Regions from separate parts of the Nocardioides sp. NPDC127514 genome, predicted to be linked through region 2. Evidence: riboswitches for the same ligand, from Rfam matches in the RefSeq annotation. Region 2 holds a riboswitch; the other holds the start of a gene.
The links. Region 2 has a riboswitch for cyclic di-AMP ahead of ABTX24_RS25925 (C40 family peptidase). Riboswitches for the same ligand answer to the same signal wherever they lie in the genome.
Positions count from the first base shown of each region.

Region 1: it holds a riboswitch for cyclic di-AMP, as region 2 does, so the genes downstream of both, ABTX24_RS02875 (C40 family peptidase) here and ABTX24_RS25925 (C40 family peptidase) in region 2, are expected to answer to the same signal.

Region 1 is NZ_JBEORF010000003.1:29,738-35,099, forward strand. Features, by position in the region: gene ku (non-homologous end joining protein Ku) at 1-357, opposite strand, end outside; gene ABTX24_RS02860 (ATP-dependent DNA ligase) at 468-1,436, shown strand; gene ligD (non-homologous end-joining DNA ligase) at 1,436-2,353, shown strand; gene ABTX24_RS02870 (response regulator transcription factor) at 2,368-3,048, shown strand; cyclic di-AMP (ydaO/yuaA leader) riboswitch at 3,276-3,438, shown strand; gene ABTX24_RS02875 (C40 family peptidase) at 3,441-4,256, shown strand; gene prfB (peptide chain release factor 2) at 4,380-5,362, shown strand, end outside.
Region 2 is NZ_JBEORF010000038.1:40,841-46,202, forward strand. Features, by position in the region: gene ABTX24_RS25910 (APC family permease) at 1-1,062, opposite strand, end outside; gene ABTX24_RS25915 (NYN domain-containing protein) at 1,145-2,410, opposite strand; gene ABTX24_RS25920 (hypothetical protein) at 2,534-2,716, shown strand; cyclic di-AMP (ydaO/yuaA leader) riboswitch at 2,813-2,991, shown strand; gene ABTX24_RS25925 (C40 family peptidase) at 3,009-3,995, shown strand; gene ABTX24_RS25930 (hypothetical protein) at 4,034-5,236, shown strand; gene ABTX24_RS25935 (M48 family metallopeptidase) at 5,233-5,362, shown strand, end outside.

The sequences.
Region 1 (5,362 bases), on a different contig from region 2:
GATCCCGGTGTTCTCCGGCTCCAGGTAGTAGCTCTTCTCGAAGAGCATCGGGTCGATCTGGTCGCTCGGCACGAACTTCTCCACCGCGATCTCGCGCGAGGAGGTCGTCGGCAGGTTGGCGAAGTCGTCGTCGGTGAGCACGACCATCTCGCCGTCCTCGGTCTCATAGCCCTTCGCGATCTCGGAGTAGGGCACTTCCTCGCCGTCGATCGAACAGATCCGCTGATAGCGGATCCGGCCACCGTCGGACTGGTGCACCTGACGGAAGGAGACGTCGTGGGACTCCGTCGCCGAATAGAGCTTCACGGGCACGCTGACCAGCCCGAACGACACCGCGCCCTTCCAGATCGCACGCATGGTGACTCCCTCCGTAACGGCAACGTCTTGCCCAGTATCTGCCGTATTCCGTTTTCGCGGTACCCCTTAACCCCACGCGTCACACGGCCTCCTGGAGGCAAGATGGACACATGCGGCCCATGCTCGCCACGCCCGGCGCCCACGTTCCCCCGGGGGAGGAGTGGGTCCATGAGGTCAAGTGGGACGGCATCCGGCTGGTCGGAGAGTCCGAGCAGGGACGTACGCAGACCCGCCTCGCGACGCGCAACGGCAACGACGCGACCCCCGCCTGGCCCGAGATCGCGACCGGGCCGACGCGCGACATCGTCGTCGACGGTGAGGTGATCGCGCTCAACGACGCCGGGCTGCCCGACTTCCGGGTGCTCATGGACCGGATGCACAACCGCGACGTCCGCCGGGCGGCGCGGTTCGCGGAGCGGATACCCGCGACGTACATGGTCTTCGATCTGCTCCGGCTCGATGGGCGGCTGCTCATCGAGGAGCCCTGGGCGGAGCGCCGCAAGATCCTCGAGGCGGTCCATGCCGACGGCGATCTGGGCTCCTGGCAGGTGCCGGCGACGTACGACGACGGCCGGATGCTCCATGAGGTCACGAAGCAGCAGGGGCTGGAGGGGATCGTGTCGAAGCGGCGCGGAAGCCGCTACCGGCCGGGGGAGCGGAGCAAGGACTGGATCAAGCTGGCCCACCGCTACCGGGCCTCGCTGGTGGTCGGCGGCTGGCGACCCGAGGTGGGCACCGAGGGCGGCACCGAACGACTCGGCGCCCTGCTCGTCGGGCAGCCGACGCCCGAGGGCCTGATCTACCGTGGGCGGGTCGGCAGCGGCATCACCGGCAAGCGGGCCCAGCGGCTCGGGGAGCTGCTGCGCGAGACCAGCCGGAGCCCCTTCGCCGGACCCGACGTCGATCCGGACGGGGGAGTGCCGTCGCTGGACGCTCGGGGCACCCACTGGGTCGAGCCGCTCCTGGTCGTCGAGGTGGAGACCCACGGCACTGCTGTCGCGTCGGCGAGCTACAAGGGCCGGCTGCGACAGCCGAGCTTCATCGGCATCCGCGAGGACATCGAGCCGGAGGATCTGTGATGGTCGAACGAGAAGAGGTACGCGTCGAGGTCAACGGCCGGGTCCTGACCCTGACCAGCCTCAGCAAGGTGCTCTATCCACGCACCGGCATGACGAAGGGCGAGGTGCTCAACTACTACGCCCAGGTCGCGCCGGCGCTCCTGCCGCAGCTCCAGGACCGTGCCGTGACGAGGATCCGCTGGCCGCACGGCGTCGGCGACATGTCGTTCTTCGAGAAGAACGCACCGGCCGGCACGCCCAGCTGGGTCCGTACGGTCATCGTTCCGACAACGGGATCCCGAACCGCCGACCACAGGGAGGGAACACTCACCTTTCCGATCCTCGACAGCCTCGCCGCCCTCACCTGGGCCGCGAACCTCTCCGCGCTGGAGCTGCACGTCCACCAGTGGACGGTCGGCAGCGACGGCACCCCGGCAGGCGCGAACCGGATCGTGATCGATCTCGACCCCGGTGAGCCGGCCGGCCTGCAGGAGTGCTGCGAGGTGGCGCTGCTGGTGCGCGAGGCGCTGGGCGCCCGTGACCTCGCCGCGACGCCGGTGCTCAGCGGGAGCAAGGGCGTGCACCTGTACGCCGCCCTGCCCGAGCCTGTCGAGCCGGACGTCGCCACGGCGCTGGCCAGGGAGATCGCCGAGGACCTCCAGAAGGCGCACCCGAGCAAGGTGACCGCGACGATGACCAAGAGTCGCAGGTCAGGCAAGGTTTTCCTGGACTGGTCGCAGAACTCGGGATCGAAGACGACGATCTGTCCCTACTCGCTGCGGGGCAAGGGGATCCCCACGGTCGCGGCCCCGGTGACCTGGGACGAGGTCGCCCAAGGGGCCGAGGATCCGCTCGCTATCGACCAGCTCGGACCTAACAATGTGATCACGCGCTTATCTGAAAGGGGGGATCTCTTCACAAGCCCTACGGGGCTGTAACTATTGTTCTCTTCATGTCGAACTCCGTGCTTGTCGTAGAAGACCAAGAGGACATCGCTGCTCCCCTGGTGCGCACGCTCCAGCGTGAGGGCTATGACGTCACCTGGGTCGACTCCGGCAAGAAGGCGCTGGAGCTGCTGGCACCTCCGTACGACGCCGAGCTGGTGCTGCTCGACCTGGGCCTTCCGGACATGGACGGGCTCGAGGTCTGCAAGGCCGCTCGCGACAACGGCTACGAGGGCGGGATCATGATCCTCACCGCCCGTGACGCCGAGATCGACCTGGTCGTGGGGCTCGACGCCGGTGCCGACGACTACCTGGCCAAGCCGTTCGCGCTGGCCGTCCTCCAGGCGCGGGTCCGCGCCCTCCTGCGCCGCTCGGGCCCGGTCGAGCCCGGCGCCGACGACGACGCCCTGCGCATCGACGTGGCTGCCCACCGGGTCTACGCCGGCGAGCGCGAGGTGACCCTGACCGGCAAGGAGTTCGCGCTGCTGGCCGTCCTGGCCGCCTCCCGCGACAAGGTCGTCTCCCGCGACCGGCTGATGGCCGAGGTCTGGGACGAGAACTGGTACGGCTCGACCAAGACGCTCGACGTCACCGTCGGACGCCTGCGCCAGAAGCTCGAGGCAGCCGGTGTGCAGGAGAAGGTCGTCGCCGTCCGCGGCGTCGGTTTCCGTCTCGAAGCAGCGGAGTAAACGCAAGTTCGACACGGTGTCATACGCGTGTTCAGTGCGTGAGATGTTTCACAAACGACGGCAAAGTCACGCGTGAACACGCCGTTTGTGCTTCAGATTCGGCCATTCGGGATTGGATCCGTTCCAGATCGCATGTCACCTTGGATGAGCCGTGCAGAACGCACGACCGGCCCCGGTACACGCCGAATCCTGTCCCTCCGGACGCCGGCCCCTACTACTGAACCCCCTTTACCCTCACACTCAGCAGTACGTATGGGACAGGAGCGGGGGACCCAAGTTCCACGCGACTAACTCGGACGGTCGCTTGGGGTGAAGCCATCGCCACGATGGCCGGGCAACCTTCTAGCCCGAACCCGACAGCTCACCTCGCAGGCGTGGGAAGGAACTCACGCATGTCCAAGTCCGTATCTCATCCTGCCCATCGAGGCGCGCCCCGCCCGTTCCGGTCGCCGAACGTCTCGATCGCCCGGACGATCGCAGGATCTCTCAGTGGCCACGGCAAGCTCCTCGGCCGCATCACCCTCGCCAGCGGCATCGCCGCCGGTGCCCTGGTGGCAGTCCCCGCCGCCAACGCCGCGCCGGCCTCCCATGAGACCACCTCCGTCGAGTCGGCCGTCGAGCCGGCCAAGGTGGTGGAGGCTCCGACCCTGGAGGCCTCGGCCACCCCCACGGCGATGCTCACCGACATCAAGCAGCTCGAGAGGGCTGTCGAGGTGCAGGAGCGCAAGGCCGAGGCGGCCCGCAAGGCCGCCGAGGCGAAGCGCAAGGCAGCGATCGCCGCCAAGAAGGCCGCGGAGGCGAAGAAGAAGGCCGAGGCCGAGGCCAAGGCCTTCGCCGCGAGCCAGGAGGGCAAGATCGAGCGCGCGATCAGCGTCGCCTCGGAGCAGATCGGCGACCCGTACGTCTGGGGCGCCACCGGTCCGAGCTCGTTCGACTGCTCCGGCCTGACGCAGTACGCCTTCAGCGCCGCCGGCATCGAGCTCCCCCGGGTCTCGCGCGACCAGGCGGCTGCGCTGCCGACGATCCCGAACGACCAGATCCAGCGCGGCGACCTGATGTTCTGGGGCAGCCCGGTCTACCACGTGGGCATCTTCCTGCGCTGGGAGAATGGTCAGGCGATCATGCTGCACGCCCCCAAGCCGGGCGCGTCCGTTCGTGAAGAGGCTGCCTGGGACGGCTGGTTCGCCGGCTCGACCCACCAGGCCTGAGGCTTCTCGGGACCCATATATCCCCCTGGCGCTCGCCCTCCGGTTCCCCTACCGGAGGGCGAGCGCATATTTGCGGGGTCGGCGAATCGGGCGGCGAACCACCGGTCAAGTAACCTGTAAGACGTGGCAGGCCCCGAATTCGACACCGAGATCAAGCAGCTCCAGGCAACGATGCAGACCATCGGCCAGGTGCTGGACCTGGACGCGATGCGCAAGGAGATCGCCGACCTCGGCGAGCAGGTCGCCGCGCCCGACCTCTGGGACGATCAGGACAACGCCACCCGCGTCACCGGACGTCTCTCCCTGCTGCAGGGCGAGCTCAACAAGTTCACCGAGCTCCGCACCCGCATCGAGGACCTCGGCCTGATGGTCGAGATGGCCCAGGAGGAGGGCGACGCCGATTCGCTCGCCGAGTCCGAGGCCGAGCTGGGCCGGGTGAAGAAGGCCGTCGAGAGCCTGGAGATCCGCACCCTGCTCTCGGGGGAGTACGACTCCCGCGAGGCCCTGGTGACGATCCGCTCCGGCGCCGGTGGCGTCGACGCCGCCGACTTCGCCGAGATGCTGATGCGGATGTACGTCCGCTGGGCCGAGCGCAACAAGTACCCGGTCGAGGTCTTCGACACCTCCTACGCCGAGGAGGCCGGGCTGAAGTCCGCCACCTTCGCGATCCACGCCCCCTACGCCTACGGCACCCTCTCCGTCGAGGCCGGCACCCACCGTCTGGTGCGGATCAGCCCCTTCGACAACCAGGGCCGTCGTCAGACCTCCTTCGCCGCGGTCGAGGTCGTGCCCGTGCTGGAGCAGACCGACGAGATCGAGATCGACGAGAACGACATCAAGGTCGACGTCTACCGCTCCTCGGGCCCCGGTGGCCAGTCGGTCAACACCACCGACTCGGCGGTCCGGCTGACCCACATCCCGACCGGCACCGTCGTCTCCTGCCAGAACGAGAAGTCGCAGCTGCAGAACAAGGCCGCCGCGATGATCGTCCTCAAGGCCAAGCTGCTCGCGCTGAAGAAGGCCGAGGAGGAGGCGCAGATCAAGGAGCTCAAGGGCGACGTCGCCGCCTCCTGGGGCGACCAGATGCGCAACTACGTCCTCAACCC
Region 2 (5,362 bases):
GTAGACCAGCTGGAGGGAGGAGTAGAGCAGGAACGAGCCGACGACCGTGCCGTAGACCGCCCAGCGCACCCGCCTGGCCACCTCGCGACGGCCGCCACGGACCTCTCCGGTCACGTCCAGAGGAGCCTGGAAGCCGATGTAGGCGTAGATCACGCCGCTGGTGATCAGCGCGCTGAGCACGCCGGTCGTGGTAGGCCCGGCCGCGGTCCCCGGAGCCGTCGGCCGGCCGGGGGCCGCGAGCGCCAGGAACACCACGAAGATCACCGGGATGGCGATCTTGAGCAGCGTCAGGGCCGCGTTCGTACGCAGGACGAGCCGTCGGGGCAGCAGGACGAAGGCGATGATCGCGGCGGTCACCAGCACCGCCAGGGTCGACCCGATCCCGGTGAGCCCGCCGTCGCCGGCCAGGGCGGGGACGATCTCGGCCAGCCCGTTGACCGCCGCGGCCGCCTGGGCGGCCGGGTTGATGGCGTACGAGATCCACAGCGACGCCGCGAGAATGATCACCACCAGCGGCCCGAAGGCGTCGTGCGGATGGAACAGCAGCCCGCCGGTGCGCTGGGAGATGAGCCCGAACTCGACCATCACGACCGCGATGGTGAGCATGAGCAGGCCGCCGGCGGCCCAGCCGAGGAGCGCGGCCTCGCCCAGGCTCTCGTGAAGGGTGGGAACGGCCAGGAGCCAGCCGGATCCGATCACGCCGCCCGCGGCGAGACCGACGACCTCGACGAGGCTCAGCTTGTCGGCCTGATCGGCGGGTCGCTCGTCCCTCTCGTCCTTCGCGGGCTCATCGGCGGTCACGGGTGTGACGGGCGTGACCGGCGTGACGGGCTCGGTGGGCTGCGGAGCGGGAGCGGCGGGGACCTGCGCTCGTCGCATCGCCTCGAACGCGATCGCGGTCATCAGGCCGCCGACGGCCGCGACCCAGAAGCTCGACTCGTGCAGCAGCTCGCGGAATCCCGGCGACTTGAGGGCATTGAGCTGGACGCTGCCGTAGATGGACATCACGAATCCCGCGGCGCACAGGATCATCCTGGCGATCGCGCTGAGGGTGTGCCGCACGCGCTGGTCTCCCACTCCCGATGATTCGAACGTCGGGAGAACCTATCGAATCAGGCCGGTGTGGCGCAGGAAGCCTGCTGGATCAACCGAGCAGGGGCGAGAGCGAGGAGAGCGGGACGGTGCGGGCGCCGGCGCGGCGTACGTCCTTGACGACCTCGGCGTCGTCGGTGGCGACCAGGATGACGCGGCCGGCGGGCTCGGCGTCGACGAGGTCGCGGATGACGTCGTCGGCGATGACGCCCTCGGGGGAGAAGAGGACCTTGACGCCGCGAGGAGGCACCGCGGTGGGACGTACGGATGCGGAGTGGGCGTCGAAGACGACGGTCGTCTCGGCGCCGGTGCGAGCGGCGATCGGCGCGATCGCCCGCAGCAGCCGCAGCCGCTGGGCGTCGAGCGCCGAGTCGGGCCACAGCGCCTTGGAGACGTTGTAGCCGTCGACGATCAGCCGGACCCGCGGCATCGCCAGGAACTGCTCGAGGTGGGCGCTGCTGGTGACCCCGGCACCGGCGGCGGCGTCAGCGGAGGCCAGCTCGGCCTCCACCCGCTCGCCCGGGGTGCCGGTGACCGGCGGCAGCGCCAGCTCGCGACGCAGACCCCCGGCCGCGTCGAGCAGCGTGTCGAGCAGGAACCGGGCGCGCAGCGAGGCGTCCTCGCGGTCCGTCTTGGACGTACGCCGCTCGGCCGCGGCCTCGCGTTCCAGCTTGTCGATCTGGCTGCGGAGCTGCCGCAGCTGGCGGTCCCGTGCGGCGAGCTCGTCCTCGGCGCGGGCGAGCGCCGTGCGGGCCTCGGTCAGGGCCTCGTCCAGGCCGGTGCCCGCCTCGCGCGCGGCAGCCCGGGCCTCGCCGAGCTTGCGTCGCAGGGCGGTGTTGTCGGCCTTGAGGTCGTCGAGGCGGGCCTTGCGGTCGGCACGCACCTCGCGGAGCTCGTCCTCGGCCGCGGCGAGCTTGCCGCGCAGCCGGGCCACCTCGGCGTCGACCACCGGAACCGCGGCGGCCTCCAGCCGGTCCAGGGCCTCCTTGAGCGAGACCTCCCAGCCGTCGGGGCGGATGAGCCAGACGACCGCGGCCGCCTCGGCCGGATCGTCGGGGAGGACCACGTGGTCGGCGGAGCCCTCGGAGACGTACGCCGGCCGCAGCTGGCTGCCGACCTTCTCCCGGACCTCGTCGTCGCTCTCGAGCACCGAGGCGATCATCGCGCCGCCGGCCTTGGCCCGCCGGGCGGGCGCGAAGTCGGCGATCCGCTTGAGCGCGGGCGGCAGGCGCACCACGTCGGGAAGCACCCCGGCCGTGAGCGCGACGATGCGCCCCCGGACCGTGTCGGGGAGCGTCGCGTACGCGGAGACCTCCATGTGCCAAGTGTAGGGACCCGGTCCGCGATCGCCGCCTGGAATACCGTGCTGCGATGGTGATGACACGCCGGACGCAACCGGACGAAAGCAAAAATGTCGGTGCTCGGTGAGACCGTCACTCACATGACGACGAGAATCGACTGTGACACCTGCCTCGTGCGCGGTTTGGCGTGCCACGACTGCGTGGTCACCGTGCTTCTGGGGCCACCGCCGGAGCTGACCATCGAGGACGACGAGCGCCGGGCGCTCGACGTGCTGGCCGAAGGAGGCCTGGTCCCGCCGCTGCGCATGGTGGAAGGGATGTAGCCGAACTTTTGGGCGTGGGTGGTTGGCAGGTGGGGGATGCCGTCGGCTAGTGTGCGCAGGAACTTGGCGCTCGTGGAAGTGGGTCAACCGGCCCACGCGAGTGTCGCGCTTAGTCCAGGCCCGCTTCGGGGCGGGCCAGGAGCCGGGGAACCACACCGATCATCTGGGGTGTATCCGCCGCAAGGGCGATCTGGGAGACCAGATCGAGGAGCGGTGGTAAGGCAGGTCGTGCCTGAACCCGTCAGCTCACCCGGTAGGCGTCAACGACTACACACAAGGAGACCGTCCGCTCGTGACACGCGACCGGAAGCGACTCATTGCCGGAGCAGCCGGCATCGCCGCCATCGGAGTCGCCGGGATCATTCCCGCAGCGACCCCCGCCCAGGCAGACCCTGACATCGACGACGTTCGCAAGAAGGTCGACAAGCTCTACACCCAGGCCGAGGCGGCCAACGAGGACTACAGCAACGCCAAGCTGCGGCTGCAGGACCTCAAGGACCAGCTCGAGGACCTCAACTCCGACGAGAAGCGTCAGAGCAAGGAGCTCGACAAGATCCGCGCCGAGCTCCGTGACTCCGTGCTGCGGCAGTTCGAGGGCTCCGACGTCTCTGCCGTCGGCCAGGTGATCACCTCCGAGGACCCGCAGGAGTTCCTCGCCGGTCTCTCCACCGTCTCGTCCTACAACGCGCTGCAGGCCGACCTCCTCGCTCGGTACAACACCGAGGCGGAGGCCCTCCAGGTTCGTCGCGAGGCCACCGAGGACGCCAAGTCCCAGATGGCCAAGATCAAGACGACCATGCAGCAGAAGAAGAGCGAGATCGACAAGAAGTACGAGGCGGCCCAGGCCGAGCTCGACGAGCTGGAGGCCGATGAGCTGGAGGAGTTCCAGTCCACCGACACCAGCATCCCCTCCAACCTGCCGCCGCCCTCGGGTCGCGCCAAGGTGGCCGTCGACTACGCCCTCGCCCAGGTCGGCGACGCCTACGTCTACGGCGCCACCGGCACCGAGTCGTGGGACTGCTCCGGCCTCACCATGGGTGCCTGGGGCCAGGCCGGCGTCTCGCTCCCGCACTCCTCCTCGGCGCAGTACAGCAGCGGACCCCAGGTCTCCCGCGACCAGCTCGCCCCTGGTGACCTGGTCTTCTACTACAGCCCGATCAGCCACGTCGGCATCTACATCGGCAACGGCATGATCGTGCACGCGTCCAACCCGAGCACCGGTGTGAAGGTCTCCCCGATGGACGAGATGCCCTACACGGGCGCCGTCCGCCCGGGTTGAGTTTGACCCAGCACCCCGAAGAGGCCGATCGTTCGCAGGTGCGAACGGTCGGCTCTCTTCTTTCTCGCCCGGCCCTGATCGGGGCCGCGCTGGTGCTGGTGATGCTGCTCGCCGGGTTCGTCGGCTGGCGGCTCACCGGCGGGGGCGAGTACGTCGCCCCGACCCCGAGCAGCGCGCCGGTCGTGCGCGCCGACACCGAGGGTGCCCGGGCCTCGCTGGATGCCCTGGTCGACGGCGTACGCGACGGGGCGGAGCCCGAGGGAGAGGACGCCGCCTCGGTGGCGGTACGCAACGCCCGTGCCATCGGCCTCGGGGACGTCACCGCGAGGTACGTCGCCGAGTCGGGCAACGTGGAGCCCGACGGCTCCTGGACGGCCGACGTCGAGATGTCGTGGCGCAGCCCCGGCGACCCGGCGCTGACCGAGGAGCTGAAGGTCGGCTTCGACGCCGAGGGCGCGATCTCCGGTTTCTCGGCGGCCCAGGGCACCCGGCTGCCGCTGTGGCTCAGCGGCCCGGTCGAGGTGCGCCGCACCGGCTCCACCCTCGTGGTCGCCCAGGCCTCTGCCGAGGTAGCCGACCGCTACGCCGAGCTGGCCACCACCGCCGTCGCCGGGGTCCGCAAGGTGATCCCCTGGAAGAACCCGCGCCTGGTCCTCGAGGTGCCCGCAAACGGCCTCGACTCCGCGCTCGGCGCGCAGCCCGGGACCTACGCCGCCGTCGCGGCGGTGACCGCGACCGTCGACGGGTCCACGAAGGCCGGGACGCCGCTGCACGTGTGGGTCAACCAGGGCGTCATCGGTGACCTCGACGCCCCCGGCGCCCAGATCGTCATCACCCATGAGGCCACCCATGCGGCCACCGACGCCGCGACCAACACCCGTCGGCCGATGTGGCTGGTCGAGGGCTTCGCCGACTACGTCGCGCTCCGCGACACCAAGCTGCCGCTGTCCAAGACCGCCGGCCAGATCCTCGCCCAGGTCCGCGAGAACGGTGCCCCCGACCACCTCCCGGGCAAGGCCGAGTTCAACACCCGCTCGGAGCACTTCGGCGCCGAGTACGAAGCCGCCTGGCTCGCCTGCGAGGTACTCGCCGAGGCCGGCGGCGAGCAGGCCCTGGTCGACCTCTACGAGGAGACCGGACGCGGCATCGGCCTGGAGAAGGCGCTGCAGGCCGGCTTCGGCTTCGGAGAAGAGGAGCTGACCGCCCGCTGGCGGACCCATCTGTCACACTCGGCTCGATGAGTGGGGCGGAAGTGAGTGCAACGCGACGTACGTCGTGGGTGGTTCTCGTCCTCGGGGCGGTGGCGTTCGTGGTGCTCGCCTGGGCGTTGATCCCGTGGCATCCATACCCGGGCGGCGCGCTCGACC